One region of the Priestia sp. YIM B13552 genome, then DNA from elsewhere that is predicted to be linked to it. Evidence: a T-box and tRNA genes for the amino acid it is inferred to sense, from the RefSeq annotation. Region 1 holds a T-box; the other holds one or more tRNA genes.
What was found. The T-box of region 1 lies ahead of thrS (threonine--tRNA ligase). A T-box ahead of a tRNA ligase gene usually reads a tRNA of that ligase, here a tRNA-Thr.
Positions count from the first base shown of each region.

Region 1 (11,472 bases):
TTCCACCCTTATATGAAAGTAAAGAACTAAAAAAGTGGCGAAAAAAACATTTAAAAGCACATGAATTTTTAAAACAGCATGGAATGGAATTTACCCGTCACTACGTCGGCTCTACAGCTTGTTCACCAAGTCGAGCTACATTGTTTACAGGGCAGTATCCTTCCTTGCACGGAGTTACGCAAACGCAAGGTATCGCAAAGAAGTCACAAGATCCTGATATGTTTTGGCTGCAGCCTAATACCGTCCCGATGATGGGAGATTATTTTAAGCAGGCTGGGTATCAAACCTTTTATAAAGGAAAATGGCACATTTCCGATGAGAACATCTTAATTCCAGGAACACATAATGTTTTTTCCAGCTACCAGATGCAAACAGGAATACCGGATCCGGAAAAAGAATGCCTCTATCAACGCGCTAATAAGCTTGAAAAGTTTGGTTTTTCAGGGTGGATTGGTCCAGAACCGGAAGGGAGAAACCCGCACAATTCTGGTTCATCTGCTGCCGTTGGAGTGAGCGGACGAGACGAAATATATGCAGAGGAAATCATAGAGCTTATTCAACGATTAGAACATCAAGCGACTGAGCAGCCTTGGCTCATGGTAGCTTCGTTTGTGAACCCGCATGACATTGCGCTGTTTGGAGCGATTACCAAACACCTTCCTATGTTTCAGTTTTCTATTGATGAGACGATTCCGAACATCGATCCGCCGCCTACCATTAGAGAATCTTTACAAACAAAGCCTAGTGCTCAAAGCAGCTATAAATACATCTATCCAAAAGCGCTGCAGCCAACGCCAAATTCTAGCTTCTACCGGCGCTTGTATTATCAGCTGCAAAAAAATGTTGATACACAAATTTTAAAAATTCTTCGGACCATGGAACAATCTTCGTTCTATGAAAATACAATTATTATTTTTACGTCTGATCACGGTGATTTGCTCGGAGCTCACGGGGGACTACATCAAAAATGGTACAACATGTATGAAGAATCTATTCACGTTCCGCTTCTCATTCACAACAAATGTTTGTTTACCAATTATCAACGTACAGACCTGATGACTAGTCACGTTGACTTGATCCCGACAATGCTTAGTTTAGCTAATATCGATGCTTCCGCTGTTCAAAAGCAATTACAAAAAAGTCATACGGAAGTACATCCATTTGTTGGGCGAGACCTGTCAGGTATACTTCGAGAAGAATCGTCTCTTGAGCAAGAGCAAACACCGATTTTCTTCATGACGGATGATGACCCGACAAAAGGACTTCACCAAACAAATTTTTTAGGAGAAAGCTACCCGTCAGTTGTTCAGCCTAATCACATTCAAGCGGTCATTGTCGAGTTTTCGTCAGCGGCAGGAAAGGAAATTTGGAAATACGCTCGCTATCATGATAATCCGCAATTTTGGTCAGCAGCTGACGAAAAAGATGAATTCATTCACGGAGAGCAATATGAAGATTACCCTGTAAGTTTTACTACCCTTAAAACAACCCGTGTTCCTGATCAAATTGAAATGTACAATTTGACCAAGGATCCGTTAGAAACAGTAAATCTGGCTCACCCGTATTTTTCGACAAATGAAACAAGGAAAATTCAGCGGCAGCTTGATGTTATTCTTAAAGAACAAGTTAGGAAAAAACGGATTTTTCCGCAAAGTGGAAGCATGCATGATGAGCTTTTGTCTAAAGATAGATAAAAAATAGTTTCTATGGATTCAAGTTAAATATTTGTGTGAGCAGAAAAAGGTGTATTTAATATTTTAGTATATAAATTAAAAACTTGATGATACTTGTGTTAGGTTACTTGTTCTGGTTTGGGGTAGTATTGGTTTCACTTCATTAATTCTGCTTAGATAAAACAAATAAGGACTTATAGCATCTTTCTTTTTCGCCTTTATTGCTGTGAAAATAGAGGTAAAAATAAGAATGGAATGTAGTCGTTAATAGTATAATAAAAAACTTTTTCAGTCCGTGTATTCTTAAGTAACTTTTCAAAAATTCAAGCATAAAGTAATTCTATACCATTTGAAAAATAAAAATTACTTCTTGACTTTTGTTAAATTTATACACTATAATCGCTTTTAACAACTAATAAACAGTATTTGGCAATGAAAAGGACACGAATTAGATGCTGTTTTCTTCGCAGAGAATAGGGCCACTGGCTGAGAGCCCTTAAGAAATCATCTAATTTACCACCTTAGAGCTATTGCAGGGAACGTGCATAACTGAAACTGCAATCGGTAAAACCGTTATCTTTTTAAGCGTAAAATACGTATGGGTATTTTACGGAATTAGGGTGGTACCACGGCCGCATTCGTCCCTTCACTAGGGATGAGTGCGGTTTTTTTGTAGAAAAAAGAATATACAAGCAATGAAAAGGACATGAATCATTTTTGAATTTTCTTTACAGAGAGTAGGGTCACTGGCTGAGAACCCTTAGAAAACGAAATGAATTTACCACCTTGGAGCTGCGGCGGGGAATGTGTATACACTGAAACCGCACCCGGTAAAACCGTTATCTTTTTAAGCGTAAAATACGTATAAGTATTTTACGGAATTAGGGTGGTACCACGGCCGCATTCGTCCCTTTACTAGGGATGAATGCGGTTTTTTTTGTTGAATAAAAACATATTGGAGGAATGAACATGTCAAAACAAATGGAAGCAGAAAAGCGAAATCATCAAAAGTTAGGTCAAGAACTGGAGCTGTTTATGTCAATGGAAGAAGCTCCTGGTATGCCGTTTTTCTTACCTAACGGAATGATTGTTCGAAATGAGTTAGAAAATTACTGGAAACAAAAGCATTATAAAGCAGGCTATCAAGAAATAAAAACACCCATCATGATGAAACAGGAGCTCTGGGAACAATCAGGGCACTGGGAGCACTATCATGAGAATATGTATTTTTCAAATGTTGACAAACAAAACTATGCGATTAAACCGATGAATTGTCCGGGAGCCATTTTATTGTTTAACAGCAAGCGAAGAAGCTACCGAGAACTTCCGATTCGATACGCAGAGCTTGGATTAGTTCATCGTCACGAGCTTTCTGGGTCTTTAAACGGCTTGCTAAGAGTCCGTTCATTCACACAGGACGACGCTCACTTATTCGTAAAGCTCAGTCAGATCCAAGCTGAAATTAGCCGCATTCTAGCGTTTATCCATGACTTTTACTCACATTTTGGCTTCGATTACAAAGTGGAGCTATCCACACGACCTGAAAAATTCATGGGAGATATTGAAACATGGAACCAAGCAGAAAAGGCGCTTCAATCTGTGTTAAGTGAAAAAGGCTTAGACTATCAGGTAAATGAAGGAGACGGAGCTTTTTATGGGCCGAAAATCGATTTTCATATTTTAGATTCCTTAGGTCGCAGCTGGCAGTGCGGAACAGTTCAGCTTGATTTCTTAATGCCGGAGAAGTTTGACTGTATGTATATTGGAGAAGACAATAAACCGCATCGTCCCGTAATGATTCACCGCGCTATATACGGTTCCGTTGAACGATTTATGGCCATCTTGATTGAACATTACGAAGGTCAATTTCCTCTTTGGCTGGCTCCTGTTCAATTTAAGCTTTTGCCTATTGCACCGCCGCACGTGGAATATGCATATAAAGTGAAACACGAGCTGGAGTTAAAAGGGTATCGTGTTGAAGTAGATGATCGCATTGAAAAAATAGGGCTGAAAATTCGAGAAGCAGAAATGCTAAAAGTTCCTTATATGGCTGTGATAGGAGATAAAGAAGTGGAAAATGAATCGCTTGCTATGCGAAAGCACGGGAAGAAAAATATAGGAACAGTAAGTGTGGAAGAGGCAGCTGTACACTTGAATAAAGAAAAGAATTCAAACAGAGTGTATTGAAGCTATTTACCTTACTAAATAGAAAAATCCGATTTTTTAAGTCGGATAGTGATTCCCTTCATTTTGTCTCACACCAAAATGAAGGGAATATTGAACTAGAAGGGTATAAGATAATATATATCAGCAGTATAACTTTTGCCTTAGACAAACGCCGGTATTTTATAAAAAAATTTATCTTATTCCATTCGAATCGTTTGTACGGGATGAAGCTGAAGCCTCACCTGATGGTTTGTTCATGTTTTGGTGCTCTCGCTTCTTTTTAGAAGGAGAGTAAAAAAGAAATTTAAACATAAAGTATACTCCTAATGCTAGTAAAATACAGCCAATAAGTAAGTTAATCATCTTTCTCCGCCCTTCATACACTTCAGTTTTCATCATTATAACACCCGGTAAGATAAAACATTCATCGTTCTGTAAATAATCTCTATGTCAGGAATTTATATCTGAAGATAGTTAGTAAAAAAATATCTAAAAATATATAAAATAATTTTTTAGAATATTATTTTTATTCAAACTTATTATACGTACGCACAATGATAATCTCTTTATTTAGTTTATAAATCCAAAACAGAGCAATACTAAGAAATCGCTTACAAAAACTCTTGAAATATATATAATGATATTAGTATACTAATAGACAAGTTAGTAATTATTTCTATATAATTACTTCTGTATCTGAAGTGAAAACGCGCAGCCCAATGGGAAAAGAAGTTATTTTCAAGTTTTAATGGATGAGTGGCAACAGAGAGGAGAGAGTGCAATGGGAAAACTATTTAAAAAGAAGTCAATCGAGCAATTATTAGAACAAAGTCAAAACAAATCTCTAGTCAAAACATTAGGAGCATTCGATTTGACTCTTCTTGGTATTGGAGCCGTAATCGGAACGGGGGTTTTGGTATTAACAGGCTTAGTAGCTGCTAACGATGCTGGACCAGCCGTTATTTTTTCTTTTATATTGGCTTCTATTGTATGCGGTTTTGCAGCGCTGTGCTATGCAGAATTTGCTTCAACTATACCTGTATCTGGTAGCGTTTACACCTATACATATGCAACCATCGGCGAAGTGGTAGCACACTTAATGGGCTGGACGTTGCTTTCGGTCTACTTGTTAACAATGTCAGCAGTAGCAAACGGCTGGTCTTCTTATTTTAACAACTTTTTAGAAGGATTTGGTTTTTCACTGCCAAAAGAATTGATTACAATCCCTGCAAATGGAGGTCTAGTAAACCTTCCTGCTATTTGTATTACGCTTCTTATTACATGGCTGCTTTCAAGAGGAACAAAAGAAAGTAAAAAAGTGAACAACTTTATGGTGCTTGTTAAATTGTTTATTATCCTTCTTTTTATTATTGTAGGAGCTTTTTATGTAAAACCGTCTAATTGGACACCTTTTATGCCTTATGGAATTGAAGGTGTTGTGACAGGGGGTGCGGCCGTATTTTTTGCTTTCTTAGGTTTTGATGCCTTATCTACATCAGCAGAAGAAGTAAAGAATCCGCAGCGTAATTTGCCCATTGGAATTATTAGTTCACTCGTGATCTGCACGATTATTTATGTAGCAGTATGCCTTGTTATGACAGGGGTTGTTTCTTATAAGGAACTGAACGTTCCAGAAGCAATGGCCTATGTTCTTCATTCAGTAGGACAAAATGCAGTGGCAGGAATTATTGCTGCAGGAGCTGTCATTGGAATCATGGCTGTTATTTTCGCCTACATTTATGCAGCAACACGCATTTTATTCTCAATGAGCCGTGACGGCTTGCTGCCAAAAGCATTTGCTAAAACAAATGAGAAAACAGGAGTTCCGACTCTTTCCACTTGGCTAGTAGGGATTATCGGAGCGTTAATTTCAGGGTTTATTGATCTAAAAGAACTTGCGAATTTAGCAAATATCGGTGCTCTTTTAACTTTCGGCATGGTGGGCGTCAGCATTATCATCTTACGTAAAACGCATCCAACTTTAAAACGCGGATTTACAATGCCGTTTGTCCCGATTTTACCAATTTTATCTGTATTATCTTGTTTATTTTTAATGATTAATCTTCCTAAAACAACATGGCTGTATTTTAGCATATGGATTGTGCTTGGTATATTTGTGTATATAGGTTATTCTCGTAAACACAGTCGATTAACAAGTAAAGAAATGAAAAAAGCGAGCTAGCAAAAAAAGAGCCTTTCATCCAAGAAAGGCTCTTTTTTTGCTTTTTGTTCAGTTGTTAGACAGTCAGGACGATTGTTCACTATGTTTTTTGCGTGTTTCCACAATAAAAAGACAAGTGCTAATAACAAAAGCCGTTCCTACAAAAATGGCGCCAACCCAAGGAAGTGAAGTAAGTCCCATATGGTTAATAATTACGCCTCCGAAAAAGGCGCCAAAAGCATTTCCTAAGTTAGCAAATGAGTGATTCGAAGTAGAAGCTAAAGCAGGTGCTTCCTGTGCTAAGTTCATAATTTTCACTTGAATACCAGGCATTACAGCAAAGGCTGCTGCTCCCCAGAAAAACAGCGTGATAATAGCTGCTGTTGGGCTTTTAACGGTAAACGTAAAAATAGTCAGCACAATACAAAGAAAAGCAAATATACCTACAACCGAAGGCATTAACTTCCAGTCTGCTAGCTTCCCTCCAACAACATTTCCGAGCGTAACGCCGCATCCATATAATACAAGTATCCACGTAACACTATGTTCACTTACTCCTGTAACGTCTTCAAGAAGCGGTGTAATGTACGTAAATACAGTAAATAAACTGCCGCATCCTATCGCGCTTAAAAGAAGCATCACAAGAAGTTTTGGTTGAGTAAAAGCAGCAAACTGCTGTTTTAGACCCGTTAATTTGTCTTGACCAAGCTTTGGGATAAACAGAATAATACCGATAAATGCAATAATCCCCATGATCGTAATAGCCCCAAACGAAGCTCTCCAGCCTAAGTGTTGGCCAATGAATGTTCCCACAGGAACGCCAATGATATTTGCAATGGTTAAACCTGCCATCATCGTTGCGACAGCACTTGCACGTTTATGAGGTTGTACGAGCCGTGAAGCAATAACAGCGCCTACTCCAAAGAAAGTACCGTGACATAATGCCGTAACTAAACGAGCTCCCATTAAAATTCCATAGCTGGGTGCAATAATAGCAATTGCATTTCCGAGAATAAATAAAAGCATAAGTAAACAAAGCAGAAGCTTTTGAGGAAGTCGATGAGTAAAAATGGTTAAAATTGGCGCGCCGATTGCTACTCCTAAAGCATAGCTTGTAATTAGCTGTCCAGCAGTCGAAATGCTAACATGAAGGTCTTCCGCAACGTTAGGCAGTATCCCCATAATAACAAATTCCGTCATTCCAATAGCAAAAGCTCCAAGAGTCAATGAGATGAGAGCAATTGGAAAGGAATCTTTCTTACTGACCTGCTCATTAGCATGCATTGTATTCATGTGTGATCACCCTTTCTGTGTATAAAATTTATATCTCCTTGAAAAGAAGTCAATTACTAATAATACTTAAGTGAGGGGGCTTTGACAACCAAAAAAGCTGATGTAAGCGGTATCTTTCGAGATTTCTATTTATCTTTATCATATATGAAGACAGTCAGACATAAATTTATTGACAGAATAAAGTTTAGTCCTATAAACTATTTTTAAAGTCGAATAGTTTATACCTATAAACTAAATAAGCAAAGGAGGGAAAGAAGTGACAAAAAGCAAGTTATATCAAGCTGTAGAACTTTTTGAAGAAGTGCTGTTTGTAGGAACAGAAGTAATTCATAGAGAGCTCAGCCATAACCTCTTTGAACATGTCTCTAGGCAGCAGTTTGATTTGTTAAATAGTTTAATGATTAAAGGTCCATCTTCACCTGGCAGTCTTGCTGTCTTGCAAGGTGTTCATAAAAGTGCTATTTCGAATCGAATCAAAAAGCTGCTCGAAAAAGGGCTTGTGGAGTGGGACACTAATGAACTAGAGAGCGATAAACGTTCTAAGCTTATTAAGATTACGGCTGAAGGAGAAAAAGTAATAAATGACGGAAATGCCGCGTGTTTTAGTATCATTGAGAATTTGTTTGATGATGTAGAAGAAGAAAAAATAGATACATTTATTGAAATTCTTACAATGGCAAAAGAAAAGTTAACTACAAAAGGGGAACGCAAAGAATGAAATTTATTGTGAAATTTAAATGGGTGATTGCGGCCTTTATTTTAGCTTTAACAGTTATATTGATGCTAACGTCACCAAATTTAACAAAGCTCGCAAGTGAAAAAGGACAGTCTCAGCTTCCCGACGATGCCGTTTCATCCAGAGCCAGCCAAATTCTAAAAAATGCTGGAGAAGACAGTAATACCATCAGCATGGTTATCAAGTTAGATAACGCATTAGATAAAGATAGCGAGAAACAAATACAGAAAATCATTGATAAGACAGAGAAAATTAAAGGTGTAAAAGATGTCACAACGCCTTTAACAGATGATCAAGATGTTCGTAATCAATTAATGTCTAAAGACAAAAAAACCGTTTTAGTTCCGGTTACTGTCAGTGGATCGGATGAAAAAGTTGAAAAAATAGCAAATCAGATTTATGATAGCGTGCCAAAAGACACTACGGCATATGTAACGGGTGCATCTCTTATTAATCAGGATTTTGCACACAGTTCAGAAGAAGGGTTAAAGAAAACTGAGTTTATTACTATCTTTTTGATTTTAGGTTTGCTTTTACTCGTTTTCCGTTCAGTCGTGACGCCGTTTATTCCTATTTTAATTGTGGGAATCACATACTTAATCAGTCAATCGTTACTAGGGATTTTAGTTAAAAATGTCGATTTTCCAATCTCAACGTTCACGCAAACGTTCTTAGTAGCTATTTTGTTTGGAATTGGTACGGATTACTGCATCCTTTTACTTAATCGTTTCCGTGAAGAATTGGCAAACGGACATGATAAAGTAGAGGCCACGATCACGGCTTATCGTACAGCAGGAAGAACGTTATTTATCAGTGGAATTGCTGTATTTATTGGGTTTGCAGCCATTGGATTTGCCAAGTTTGCCATTTTCCAGTCGGCTGTCGGAGTAGCAGTGGGGGTAGGTGTACTGCTAGTCATTTTATTTACTCTGCTTCCACTTTTTATGGTTACGCTTGGAGAAAAATTATTTTGGCCGTCTAAAAAAGTGGCTTCTCATAGCGATAATAAGCTGTGGGGCTTTTTAGGGAAAAAGGCAGTGGCGCGACCGTTCGTGTTTTTAGTCATTACAGCGATTATTACCGTGCCTTTTATTGTAACGTACGACTCAAAAGTATCGTTTGATTCTACTGCTGAAATAAGCAGTGATTATAAATCTATAAAAGGACTAAACGCTATCAGTGATGCACTCGGAGAAGGAAAAGCGTTTCCTGTCAATGTTATTATTAAAGGAGATAAAGAGTTAACAAAGGCAGATGTTATTCCTTATTTAGGAAATATAAGCAAAGCAATTGAAAAAGTGGATCACGTAGATTCTGTTATGACTATCACACAGCCTACCGGAGAAAAGATTGATGATTTATACGTTAATTCACAGCTAGGCTCCGTATCAGACGGAATCAAAGATGCTGTTAAAGGAATCGGAGATGTAGAAAAAGGATTAAGTGATGTTGAAAAAGGGCTAAATCAAATAGCTGACCAAACGGGTTCTGCTTCTAAAGAGAAATCTGGAGGGTCACTTGCACCTGCTGTAGACGGATTAGCTCAAATTAATCAACAGCTGCAGCTTGTCAGCGCTCAGCTCTCTACAACAGGAACTGTGCAGCAAGCGGTTCCGCAGCTTGTTGCAATCAGTAAACAGCTTACTACCATTCAAACCGGTCTCCAACAAGCAAATGAGAATCTTTCAGCTCAGCAAGGTCAAGTTGGAACGTTATCAGACAGTATCAATCAGTTAGCAAAAGGAGTTAAAAGTGCGAATGACGGACTGACGAAGATCTCAGATGGCTTAACAAAAGCAACAGATATGCTTGATAACATGAGTGACAGCTCAACAGTTAGAGATACTGGTATTTACCTTCCAGCAGAAGTGATGAAAGATAAAGGGTTTAAACAATCCATCGATAACTATTCTTTTGCAGATGGAAAAGGAGTTAAGCTCAGTGTAGTGCTCGATCAAAATCCATATTCTGAAGAAGCCATTTCAACCGTAAAAAATATTGAAAAAGCGGTGGCAAGCGAAGTCGTTGATACGCCGTTTGAGCATACAGAAATTGTGTACGGAGGGGTATCGAGCTCAAATGCGGATTTAAAAGATTTATCTACAACCGATCTTTCACGCACAATGGTTATTATGATGATTGGGCTGTTTATTGTGCTGACCATTTTATTCCGTTCAATGATCATGCCTGTATACATGATTGCTTCACTGCTGCTTACCTATTATACAGCAATGGGAATCTCAGAGCTTCTATTCGTGGATATAATGGGTAATGATGGAATCAGCTGGGCCGTGCCATTTTTTAGTTTTGTTATTTTAGTTGCTCTTGGAATTGACTATTCTATTTTCTTGTTAGACCGTTTTAACGAAGAAGTAAAAAGCGGCGTCGCAGAAGGAATGGTTACGTCTATGAGTAAGATGGGATCGGTTATTATTACTGCTGCTATTATCTTAGCTGGAACGTTTGGGGCTATGATCCCATCGGGTGTATTAACACTTGTTCATGTAGCAACGGTTGTTATTATTGGTCTTTTACTTTATGGTCTTGTTATTCTTCCGCTTCTTATGCCAGCGATTGTCGTAACGCTTGGAGAAGGAAACTGGTGGCCGTTTCTTCGAAAAAAAGAAAAGTACAAAGTAGAAGAATAACTTGTATACGCTAGGTCGAAAATTAGGTATGTCTTAGGAAGAGTACTATTGACACAGTATATAGGATAAAACTGAAGGATAGAAAGAGCGTCATCGGGCTGCTCTTTCTATCCTTTTTTGTGCTACAAAAAAACAATGTTCAGGAGTGGCCATAAACACGCCCAGTCGAATAAAAGACCTCTCATCAGGAAAACCTATAGTCAAAAACATGAGGGAGGTTTTTTTATGAAATTTGTAAATTTCTTAGCTAATCAGCGAGACAAACGACGGGAACAAATGCGCGAAGCAGGAACATGTCCAGATTGCTTAGGGAAACGATTCCACCATATTGGACTTTATTTTGTGCATGTTTATGAGTGTCCAAGCTGTCAAGGCAAAGAAGATATGTAATAAAATCTTCAGAAATAAGGCAGTCTCTATGCAGATTATGATGTGAAACCTTCTTAATTTTAGAGAAGGTTTTTATTTTTTTGAAGGTGAACAGTTGCTTGTATGTTTTGTGTTAGCAACCTTTACATATTTATTTTCTGTCTAACTAGATTCGATTAGTATAGTCATTAAGTTACTTTAATGTCTCAAGTTAACAATTTAAATAAAAAGGAGGAAAGAATTAAGGATTAAGGAAAAAGAGACGCGTAACTTGCAATCATGTATCTCAAACTTTAAATATAAGGAGCTGAGGTGAGATGACAATGTTACATTTAGATAAAGTATATAAAATATATGATAAAAAAAATATCGCCGTAAATGATTTTAACCTTCAGATTGGAGAGAAAGAGTTTGTTGTATTTGTTG
Region 1 covers NZ_JBHZOU010000003.1:403,071-414,542, reverse strand. The annotation lists gene ACFX40_RS14250 (sulfatase family protein) at 1-1,694, shown strand, start outside; T-box leader at 2,097-2,322, shown strand; T-box leader at 2,360-2,588, shown strand; gene thrS (threonine--tRNA ligase) at 2,643-3,860, shown strand; gene ACFX40_RS14240 (hypothetical protein) at 4,032-4,238, opposite strand; gene ACFX40_RS14235 (amino acid permease) at 4,621-6,021, shown strand; gene ACFX40_RS14230 (MFS transporter) at 6,085-7,293, opposite strand; gene ACFX40_RS14225 (MarR family winged helix-turn-helix transcriptional regulator) at 7,550-8,011, shown strand; gene ACFX40_RS14220 (MMPL family transporter) at 8,008-10,677, shown strand; gene ACFX40_RS14215 (hypothetical protein) at 10,903-11,067, shown strand; gene ACFX40_RS14210 (ABC transporter ATP-binding protein) at 11,364-11,472, shown strand, end outside.

Region 2 (11,472 bases), on a different contig from region 1:
AACGTCTTTATAAATAGCTCCTGGGAAGATGGACACATGAGATTTCATCATATGGAAAATACAGTTTGCTAAAATAGCAGAATAAATACCGAATTCCTCATGACAAGCCCCAACGATTTCAATTCGAAGCGGGATCCCCCCAACTGTATAGCCTGTCGGACATTGATGACCACCGAGCGTTGCATACGCGGTTACGTCTTGACGCGGATGATTTTCACACGCCACAACGTGAATACCATGCTTTTTTCTTTCATCTGAATAATCTTCAATTCGATCCTTTTGACCAAATACATCTATTGCTTTATGTATAATTAATTCTTCATCTTTTGTAAAATTACTCATAAAAAACCTCCTTGCTTGCGACCTTAAAAAGCTCCCTACTGTACAGCATATACTACTGCACTCGCTTACGATATAGTTTTTAGAAAATGTGATAGAAATGTTATCGTTTCGTAACATACTATGAAATTGTATCAAGAAGCAAACAAGAAACCTTGGCCAATTTTTTCTTTTCCCATAAAAATAGAGCCTGCACCATGGCAGCCTCTATTTTTTATGACATTATTATGAAATAATTTGTAATTCTTTTGGGTACTTCGTTAACGTTTCGTATCCATCTTTTGTAATGATTACATCATCTTCGATACGCACGCCTCCAAGTCCTGGAATATAGATACCCGGTTCAATTGTATATACCATGCCTTCTTGAAGCACATCATCATTGTTGCGGCTCATTGAAGGAAACTCATGCACGCTAATACCAAGACCATGACCAAGACGATGCAAGAAATACTCTCCATACCCTGCTTCTGTAATAATATTGCGTGCTACCATGTCCAAGTCGCCAATGCGAGTGCCGGGCTTGGAAGCTTCAAGAGCTGCCTGCTCAGCGCGCTGTACCGTTTCATAAATTTCTTTTTGCTTATCATTAATAGACTTGTAAGCGACTGTACGCGTAATATCTGAACAGTATCCGTCTAGCACTACACCTAAATCGAACAGAACCATATCTCCTGGCTTTAACGTGCGAAGACCTGGGTTCCCGTGCGCTTCTCCCGTTTTTTCACCAAATAAAACCATCGTTGAAAACGACATCTCACGAATTCCTTTTCGCTTTAACTCGTATTCAATTTTAGCCAGAACATCCATTTCCGTAACGCCTTCTTTTAAAGCCGCTACGCCTACTTCTACACCAAAATCAGCTAAATCAGCTGCCTTTTGCAAAATCTCAACTTCACGCTCATCTTTAATTAAACGCAGCTGATTTAATTTCTCTTCTGCTCCGACTAGCTCAGCGTTTGGATATAGGCTAAGCAGTTCTTCGGCTCTCGCATACAGCAGCTGCTCTTTCTCTACAGCAACCTTTTTCACATCTATTACGTTTCGTTTATGTAAAGCTTCTTTAATCAGTTCCCAAGGATTTTGATGATCTTCATATCCAATCACATCAAACTTCCAGCCGGCTTCTTTTGCTTGTCCCACTTCCATTGATGGACAAATAAGCATCGGCTCTGCTTCGTTAAACACAAATAAGCCCAGTAAACGCTCATGCGGATCCGTATGAAATCCAGTTAAATAAAATACGTTTTCGGTTGACGAAATAAAGGCCGTTTCTACATTCTTTTCTTCCAGCCACGATACAACTTTTTCTAAACGTGCTTCCATTAAAAAAACCCCTTTCATTGTGCAATATTACTATTATAACATAGTTATTTAGCAATATTGTACAATGAATAGAGGTTAAGACAAAGCCGCGTGAAGAGTAGTAAGCTGCTCTTTAATCGCTTTTCGCTGAATACTTACTTTCATCAGCCAGCCATTTTCTCCGTATCTATAAATAAATTCGTACGTACCTTTAGAAAAATATTCTTTTACCAGCATGTCCCGGTTTTCAACAAATCCCGGATCGCCAATAAAATAGGTACCTTCTTCAAGCGGAAGCTCATGAACTTTTTTTTCTAGCTGCTTCTCTTCGTCTTCGTCCTCATCTATCACAATGTGCAGACCGCATTCATCACGCACAACATCAAATTCACCGTTTTGTTCAAGCTCGAGCACCGGCACCACTTGTCCATTTACCGTTAGCAGCTGCTTCGTTCCTTCAAGGACCTGGGACCAGTGATCATCGTATAAAGTAGAAGAATAAAAAATATAACCCTGAGATTTATATAATAAAAGCAGCTGTTCAAAATGATTTTTTACTTGTTCTTTATCAAACAGAATAACAAAATGCTTTCGATAGAAAAAACTTGTAAAAGGCAGAATAGACGATTGATTAAGCTCTTTAATTATTTCAGCACTATCTTTACCTGAAATAATAGCTCCGGTCAATTCCCCCGCGCCATAAGGTTTCCAATGACTTAACGCCGCTTCTGGAATCAGCACAAGGTTCGAAGATGACACATATATACTCATTCGCTTCACTCCTTTTTTCTACATTTAGACCTATATTTGATTCTCCACAAACAGAGACTTTCCTCTTATTCCATTCTTAAAAGGCAGAACTTTTTCCCTAACTATGATAGATTATAACAAATATCCTCGAAAAAAATAACCTTTATTTCCTCTTTCTTCTATTTGTACACTTCTCTCATTTTAGCTGTCTTCGCAGATTTACTAGTGAACGTACTTGCTAATCTAATTCCTTAGTGGTAATTTTATTATGTCGTTTTATAATTTTTTGCATAATTGGTTTCAAACAAAAAAGTATTAATATTTTTGAATGCGATGGTGAGACATTTGGAAGAACGTACAGAACGTAAACAACATAAAAGAAAAAAGCAAAGAAAAAAGAAACGCTTTAGAAAGCTACTTCTTTTCTTTCTCATTCTTGTAATCGCCGCTGGTGCGTATGTGTATTATCAATACCAACAAGGGTTAGCAGAAGCAGACGGAGCTTTTGGGAAAGATGGACAATTTGATTTTAATGGTGCAAGTGCCAATTTAGATAGCATGAATGTACTGCTTCTTGGAATTGACTCTCGAGGTGAAGAACATTCGCGTGCCGATACAATCATGATTGCTCATTATGACAAAGACAGCAATCAGCCTAAAATTATTTCTTTGATGCGTGATTCATATGTGGATATTCCTGGACATGGCAAAAACAAATTAAATTCAGCCTATGCATTTGGCGGGCCTGAATTAATGCGTAAGACAATTAAAGAAAATTTCGGCGTAGATGTAAACTATTATGCCGTTGTTGATTTTAAAGGTTTTTCTAAAGTTGCCGATACGATTGCCCCTGAGGGAATTACGGTTACCGTGCCGCACGAAATGTCATCAGGAATTGGCATGACGCTAAAACCTGGAAAACAAACTCTTCACGGAGATAAATTACTAGGATACGTGCGATTCCGACATGATAGCCAAAGTGATTTCGGGCGCGTGAAGCGTCAACAAGAAGTAATAGGTAAATTAATGGATGAAGCTCTTCAAGTAAAGACGCTGGCGAAAGCTCCTAAGCTATGGGGCGTCATTGATCCATATGTGGATACAAATATTCCGCCAAAAACATTTATCGTGATAGGAAAAGATTTCTTAGTTGGGAATCAGCCAGATTTAAAATCTCTTCGTTTACCGGTCGAAGGTTCCTATTCAAATGAACGAGTATCCGGTATTGGTGCTGTTTTAAGCATCGACCTTGAAGAAAACAAACAAGCGTTACAGTCATTTTTAAATTAGGAAAAGGTGTCCATTAGCGGACACCTTTTTTTATACTATTCAAAAAAACTTCTGTTTTTCCTCCCTATCCTTCAAAAAATTTTCAGCTTCGACAAAAAATGAAGTCATTTTCCAGGAAACAGCTATTTCTTTGAAGTTCTATTTTTGCTGTTACAGGCGTATATGAAAAGAGAAGGACTTCTTTTTTATATTTTTGATTCAAGGAGATGAACGTATGAAATTATATGGTTTTCAATCTGAAGAAGAGCGTTCCTTTCTTCATTCTACCTATAAAGTAAACCCCTTGCTTTCTCATACTGGAGATGTCAAAATCAGCTTTTTATCTTTTCAAGAAAATGATTATACCCCCCGTCAAGAAGCTACGATTCCACAGCTTCTACTAGTCGTTCACGGGGAAGGCTGGGTAGCTGGCGATAACGGACTGAAAATTTATATCAAACAAGGTGAATCCGCATTTTGGAGAGCGGGGGAATCATTTGAAGTCGGGAGTCTAACGGCTATGACAGGATTACTAATTGAAGGATTAGATATCGCTCCTCAAAAGTTGCTTACTTCTTTTTCACGAACAAATGTAAATTAAAAGCCGCGTTAACGCGGCTTTTTTTATTACCTTAGTAATTGAGCGTAGCTTTCAGCACTATCTTGAATGACTTTGTCGCTCAGCTCACCGCCTGCTCCTTGAAATAGAAATGGCGTTTGGAACTTCATACCTGTTAAATTTGCCGTAGCTTGAAACGGAAGAAGCAGATGATTCATTGGGTAGCGGTTGTATCCCCCTTCTTGATAAGCTTCCGCAGGGCCTCCTGTCGAAGTAGCTACGACAAACTCTTTTCCCTGAAGTTTAGTACCTTTGCTTCCATAAGCCCATCCGTATGTTAAGACAACATCTTGCCACTCTTTTAAGAGTGCTGGTGAGCTGTACCAGTAAAATGGAAATTGAAAAACAATACGATCGAATTGAACAGCTAACTCCTGCTCTTTTTCTACATCAATTTTGAAATCGGGGTAGTTTGCGTATAAATCATGAACGTACACATTCTCTTCTTTTTTCACTCGCTCTGCCCACGCTTTATTAATACGAGAAGATGCTAAGTTTGGGTGCGCTAAAATAACCAGTGTTTTCATTTTGATACTCTCCTTCTGATGTCTGTGCTTGCTTTTTTCTTTTCTATTTTTTACGCTTGCCTCTCACAGCTCGTTCAGTCATTCTTTCCTTTTCCTTCAGGAAATCCGAGTTAGTTTACACTTATAAACTACCAGTATTATCATTTTGCTTCAACAAAATTGACTTTGCTTTTATCACCTTTAATTTTTTTATGTACCCAAAACGGCAGATAAAGGACAAGAAAGCTAAGAATCATAATTCCCTCAATCCATACTAAATACCAAGGATGAGGTCCAAGAACATCCAGCAAGGAAGCGTGCTCTGGCTTTTTCATCATGTATAAATAATTCGCATGGAGTAAACGATTCATGACATAGATAAAACCTCCGTACAGATTAACAACTACTACGCTTACCCATAAAGAACGAAACGTTGGCTCATATTTGCAGACAGCAATTAGCATACAGCAAGCAAGTACCACACCGCCATGCGATACATAAAACTGCACATAGCGAAACTGGGCATACGCATAGCCGCCAAGGTCTGGGGTAATCATCGCTTGAACAGAGCTGCTGATTCCGGCGAAGTACACAAAATAAAAAAGAAACCTGCTTTTGGTTATCAGCATAACAGCAGCCAGCAGCACGACTATATCACTGAGCTGAAGAGGCAAGGAAGTTTCAGTAGACCACTGATGACATCCGATTTCCCAAGCCTGGTAGGCTGTTTCTGAAGCAATTAGAATAAGTGAAAGCAAAATAAACACAAACCTCTTTTTTCGCAGCTGCTTTCGACACAAAAAAATAAATGCTCCTATGATCACGATAATAGCTAAAGTTACAAGATGTTCAACTGAAAAAAGCTGAAAGGAATGTTGTACAGGATGACACGTAAAAAATGAATTCATAAAAGCGCCTTCCTTCCATCAGAAAACAAATTCGGTACCTTTAGCTTGTTCATAAGACCTCGTTTTCATTAATGCTTCTCTCGCATTAAAAAGAGATTGAGACATAACAAAATCACGCCAATCTAAAGACGGACGAATGGAGTAAATAATCGAGTATAGATCCCTTCTTGCAGGGAAATCAACTGCTAGAAACAACTAAACTAAAAAGATCCGAACGATTCATCATTCGGATCTTCTTTCAACTAACATACTGTTGTCCTAGCTCTGTTTCTTCGTTTTTACTCTTTAATTAATCCTTTTTTCACTAAGAATTGATGAGCAACTTCTTCAGCCGTTTTTCCTTTCGCATTTACTTGATAGTTCATTTCACGCATTTCGTCATCACTGATTTTACCGCCCAGTTGATTTAAGATTTTTTTCAGTTCAGGGTGCTCTTTTAGCGTATCTTCACGAAGCACAGGCGCTCCTTGATACGGAGGGAAGAACTGCTGATCGTCTTTTAAGACTTTTAAACCAAACTGTTTGATTTCAGGGTCCGTTGCGTAAGCATCAAGCATGTTAATATCGCCTTTTTCTACAGCGCGATAGCGAAGCTTCGGCTCCATCGTTTTAATATTCGGGAAGGTAAGGCCATATTCTTTTTGAATGCCTACATAGCCGTCTTCACGATCTTTAAACTCAAGCGTAAATCCTGCTTTTACTTTATCTGTTGCATTTGCCAAATCTGAAACAGTCGTTAGATTGTTTTCTTTGGCAAATTCTTTTGTCACGGTCAATGTGTACGTATTATTAAACTTCATTGGATCTAAATAGACAAGGCCGAATTTCTTTTGAAATCCTTCTTTTGCCTGCTTGTACACCTCTGTTTCATCTTTGCTGTCCGGCTGTTCCTTTAGATGCGTCACAATGGCTGTACCCGTATATTCAGGGTACAAATCAATTTCCTTGTTACGCAGAGCCTCAAATACAAATACCGTTTTCCCAAGCGACGAACGAAGATTTACTTTCATATCGGTTTGATCTTCAATTAATTCTTTGTACATATTAATTAAAATATCTTGTTCTGCACCAATTTTCCCTCCGATAACAAGGTCTGGTTTTGTTGCGCTCATCGCTGCAAACGGAGAAACAAGAATGAGTATTAATACGAGGATCATAATAAACGAGCGTTTTTTGGACCCTTTTTTAGCTGAGTGTTCAATCGTTCGCAGAATTCCATCAAAAATAAGCGCTAATAATGCTGCTGGAATGGCTCCTAATAAAATCAAACTATTATCGCTTCGGTCAATACCAAGCAAAATTAAGCTTCCGAGTCCGCCCGCTCCGATAAGAGCCACGATTGTTGCTGTACCAATAATGAGTACCATCGCTGTGCGAATTCCGGCCATAATGACAGGAAGCGCTAGAGGAAGTTCTACTTTAATTAATCGTCTCCATGAGTTCATCCCCATGGCTTTGGATGCTTCAATTAAAGATGGGTCCACTTCTTTAATTCCGGTATATGTATTTCGTACAATAGGAAGAAGCGAATATAAAAACAGTGCAATAACCGCGGGAAAGGTTCCAATTCCGACAAGAGGAATCAGTAATCCTAATAAAGCGAGTGAAGGAATGGTTTGCAGTACGGCTGTTACACCAATGATCGGTTCAGCAATGCGGTCATGCCTCGTTAAGTACAGTCCGAGCGGCACTGAAATTAATACGGCGATAACAAGAGCCAGTACTGAAATTTGAATGTGTTCAAGAAGAGCTTGAAACAGTGCATCTCCTCGTTGATCTAATAATGTGCTTAGTGCATTCATTACAGCGTTTCTCCTTCTTTCGTTTTATCAGAAAGAAACGCTAATAGAGTTTTGCGCGTTACAACGCCAATACGTTTGCTCCCTTTTTTCACGGCTATTGCTTCATGGTCGTAAAGGGCGTCCATTGCCTGCTGAACAGTAGCGGTTGAAGCTAGCTCTTCAGTAGGTTCTACGTCTGGCTGTTCACTTTCTTTGACAAACATATCCAATGTCTCAAATAAAGTATTTCCTTGATTCCCAATAAATGTTTTTACAAATTCATTTTTAGGCTTTTGAATGAATTCCTCCGGGGTTCCAACTTGAACAATTTCCCCATCTTTCATTAGGCAGATACGATCTCCAAGCGTCATGGCTTCGCTCATATCGTGCGTAACAAACACAAATGTTTTTTTGATTTTTTCTTTTAAGCTAATAACATCTTGCTGAAGCTGTTCGCGGCTTAACGGATCGAGGGCACTAAAGGGTTCGTCCATTAAAATAACGGGGGGATCAGCTGCGAGGGCACGTGCTACACCTACACGTTGCTGCTGGCCACCTGAGAGCTCAGACGGCTTTCGGTTTCGATACTGCTTTGGGTCTAGTCCTACCAAGGTAAGCAGTTCATCAATGCGCGTCTTGATTTTATTTTTCTTCCAATGCTTCATCTCGGGTACAATGGCTATATTTTCAGCAATGGTCATATGAGGAAAAAGAGCAATCTGCTGTAGGACATAACCAATGTTCCAGCGTAGCTCATGTATGTTGTGGTCCGATACGAGCTTATCTTTTATGTATAGTTCTCCTTCGGTAATATCATGGAGACGGTTAATCATTTTTAAGGTGGTTGTTTTCCCACACCCACTCGGACCAATTAAAACGAAAAACTCTCCTTCTTTAATTTCTAGATTAATATTTTTCACGGCGGTCGTACCGTCTGGATATTGCTTTGACACATTCTTAAACGTAATCAAATTATCGTTCACACTCCCTGTTGAAATTTAAGCCCTAGTTTCGTGTACCCAATACTTAGAGGCAATAAACATTCTTTTAAGAATATTTCTAAATATGATTCATAAGACATAGTGGAAAAGATACACATATTTTCTCACAGCCTCCTAGTAAGGCTATCAAACTGTTAAAGTTTTCACAAGGCAGGAAAGAATAATTTGGAGAATAATTTTAAAGCCGACACAAATAAAAAAACCTTCTTTCAACAAGAAAGAAGGTTTTTTAGTATGCTAGCGACAGGGATCGAACCTGCGACCTCTTGCTTACCATGCAAGTGCTCTACCTACTGAGCTACACCAGCGTCTTGGAAAATTATATCACGTTTAAATTCATTTAGGAAGCGCTTTTTTAATTTTTTTTATTGATATATTCTCTAATTTGCGTCTTCTGAAATTCTCACTTTCTACAAAGTTCCATATTTTATGTTAGAACTCCTTACATAAATTGTGTGAATTTTCTTTTTTTATATTACCCTTAGTAAAAGAGCTTACAAAAGAAGGGAAGAAAATAGATGGAACAACAACCAACCATGACAAAATCAAAAACGGCAACTCCCTACCCAAGAGACTGCACGTTCAGCCTGGAAGATTGGACGACGCTCGCTAAGTATTGGTACCCCGTCGCACGCTGCAGTGATGTAACAGAGAAACCAACGTCCGTAAAACTGCTAGATGTAAATCTAGTTCTATACCGTACCACACACAAAGTAGTAGCAGCTCGTGATTTATGCGTTCACCGAGGCACCCCGCTTAGCATGGGCTGGGTGGAAGATGATGAAATTGTCTGTCCTTACCACGGCTTCCGCTATGCAACGGACGGCGCATGCACGTCGATTCCAGCTCACCCTGATGCCAACATTTCTCCCCGCTTGTGTATGGCCGTCTATCCAGTTATTGAACGATTTGGATTAGTGTGGACTTCCCTGACAGGAGAACAAGATAACCTGCCTTACTTCGATGCGTGGGAGGATCCTGATTTTCAGCAGATTGTTTGTCCGAGCTTTGATATCATGGGTTCGGCCGGTCGTCAAATGGAAGGCTTTTTAGACGTAGCTCATTTTGCCTGGGTTCACACGGACACATTTGGTGATCGAAACAACGCCTTTGTGCCTAAATATAAAGTAAGCGATACAGATTATGGGCTTCATGTAGAATATACAAGCACCGTGAGCAATTATTCCAAAGAACAGCAGCATTTAAATCCACCTGATTTTAAATGGCTTCGCGTCTTTGATGTTTATCCGCCGTTTACAGCTACGCTAAAAGTATACTTCCCAGAAGGCGCAGAGCTGTGGATTATGAATGCAGTCTCTCCTATTTCAGCCCGCGAAACACGTTTATTCGCACCAATCGCTCGAAACTTTGACAAAGATTCTCCCGTTGAAGGTGTGTATGACTTTAACCTTCGGGTCTTTGACGAAGACCGTGAAATGGTTGAAAACCAAAAGCCTGAAGACTTGCCTTTAGACCTGCAGATGGAAGCGCATATTATGGCTGATCAAACGTCCATCGGCTACCGGAAATTATTAAAGAAAATGGGCTTAAGCTTTAGATATACAAGCTAAAGAAATCCCCGCTGTCTCAGCGGGGATTTCTTTTTCATTTAGCAAACTGCTCGCGTCCTGCTTTTTCCTTTACCACTTCATCTTCACTTGCCGGCGTGGCGCGTTTCATAAACAATGAAAGAATTAAGGCAACCACCACTAGTACTACTGAGACGGCAAACGCATCGTTAATCCCTTGTACCATTGCCTGCATCCCAATCTGTTCTTTCATTTGAGCTGCCCCGGCTGCGGTTGCATTCGCTGCTCCCGCTCCGCTCATTGCATCTTGAGCGAGCTCTTTTGCATGCGTAGCCGTACGGTTTGACATCACCGTTACTAAAAGAGCCGAACCAATAGCTCCCGATACTTGTTGAAGCGTGTTATTCATCGCAGTACCATGAGGATTAAAGCGCTGCGGCAGCTGATTTAATCCGTTTGTCATAACCGGCATCATCACCATAGACATTCCGAACATGCGAAGCGTGTAAAGCGTAATGAGCGTTGTATACGTCGTATCAAGCTCTAAGTTACTGAAGAAATACGTCGTAACGGCTGTAATCGTTAGACCCGTTACAGCTAGTGCACGCGCTCCGAATTTATCAAATAATTTCCCGGTAATCGGTGACATCACGCCCATTAGCAGCGCACCTGGAAGCATTAGTAATCCTGAATGAAGCGGAGAAATGCCTCGTACCGTTTGAACATAAATTGGCATTAGCAGCATGGCTGAGAATAATGCCATTGTGATCACCATTGAAATCGTTGATGATAAAGCAAACATTGGATATTTAAAAATGCGGAATTCAAGCATAGGTGTTTTAAGCTTGAACTGACGCGTAATAAATAAAATCAGAGCCACAGCTCCTACGATAATCGTGCCGTACACTTCCACAGAATCCCAGCCTTTATCCCCTGCCGAGCTAAATCCGTATAGAAGTCCTCCAAATCCAATTGTAGATAACAAAAGAGATAAAAAATCCAAATTGATTTCCACTTTTTCTTTTTTGTCTTTTAATAGAAAGAAAGCCCCTATTAATACAATTGCAGCGATTGGCGTAACAAGGTGGAACAGCATTCTCCACTCATAGTGTTCAATTAGCCACCCTGATAAGGTAGGGCCAATTGCCGGAGCAAAAATCATAACTAAACCAAAAATCCCCATCGCAGCTCCGCGTTTTTCTAACGGAAAACTTGTGAGCAATACGTTCATTAAAAGCGGCATCATAATGGCTGCACCTGATGCTTGGATAATACGAGCGGTTAACAAGACCGAAAATACGGGCGAAGCACCGGCAAGTATTGTTCCTGCTGTAAATAAAGTCATCGCCGTTAAAAATAAGCCTCTGACAGAATAGCGCTGAATTAAAAAAGCGGTAGTTGGAATCATAATACCATTCACTAACATATAACCAGTAGAAAGCCACTGGACAGTTGACGTTGTCAC
Region 2 covers NZ_JBHZOU010000002.1:213,938-225,409, forward strand. The annotation lists gene ACFX40_RS07175 (suppressor of fused domain protein) at 1-342, opposite strand, end outside; gene ACFX40_RS07180 (M24 family metallopeptidase) at 565-1,665, opposite strand; gene ACFX40_RS07185 (hypothetical protein) at 1,741-2,415, opposite strand; gene ACFX40_RS07190 (LCP family protein) at 2,953-3,684, shown strand; gene ACFX40_RS07195 (hypothetical protein) at 3,899-4,264, shown strand; gene ACFX40_RS07200 (NAD(P)H-dependent oxidoreductase) at 4,291-4,809, opposite strand; gene ACFX40_RS07205 (YwaF family protein) at 4,950-5,696, opposite strand; gene ACFX40_RS07210 (ABC transporter permease/substrate-binding protein) at 5,975-7,498, opposite strand; gene ACFX40_RS07215 (ABC transporter ATP-binding protein) at 7,498-8,448, opposite strand; tRNA gene ACFX40_RS07220 (tRNA-Thr) at 8,714-8,786, opposite strand; gene ACFX40_RS07225 (aromatic ring-hydroxylating oxygenase subunit alpha) at 8,997-10,049, shown strand; gene ACFX40_RS07230 (DHA2 family efflux MFS transporter permease subunit) at 10,084-11,472, opposite strand, start outside.
Region 2: it encodes a tRNA-Thr, which carries the amino acid that the T-box ahead of thrS (threonine--tRNA ligase) is inferred to sense. The anticodon was not compared.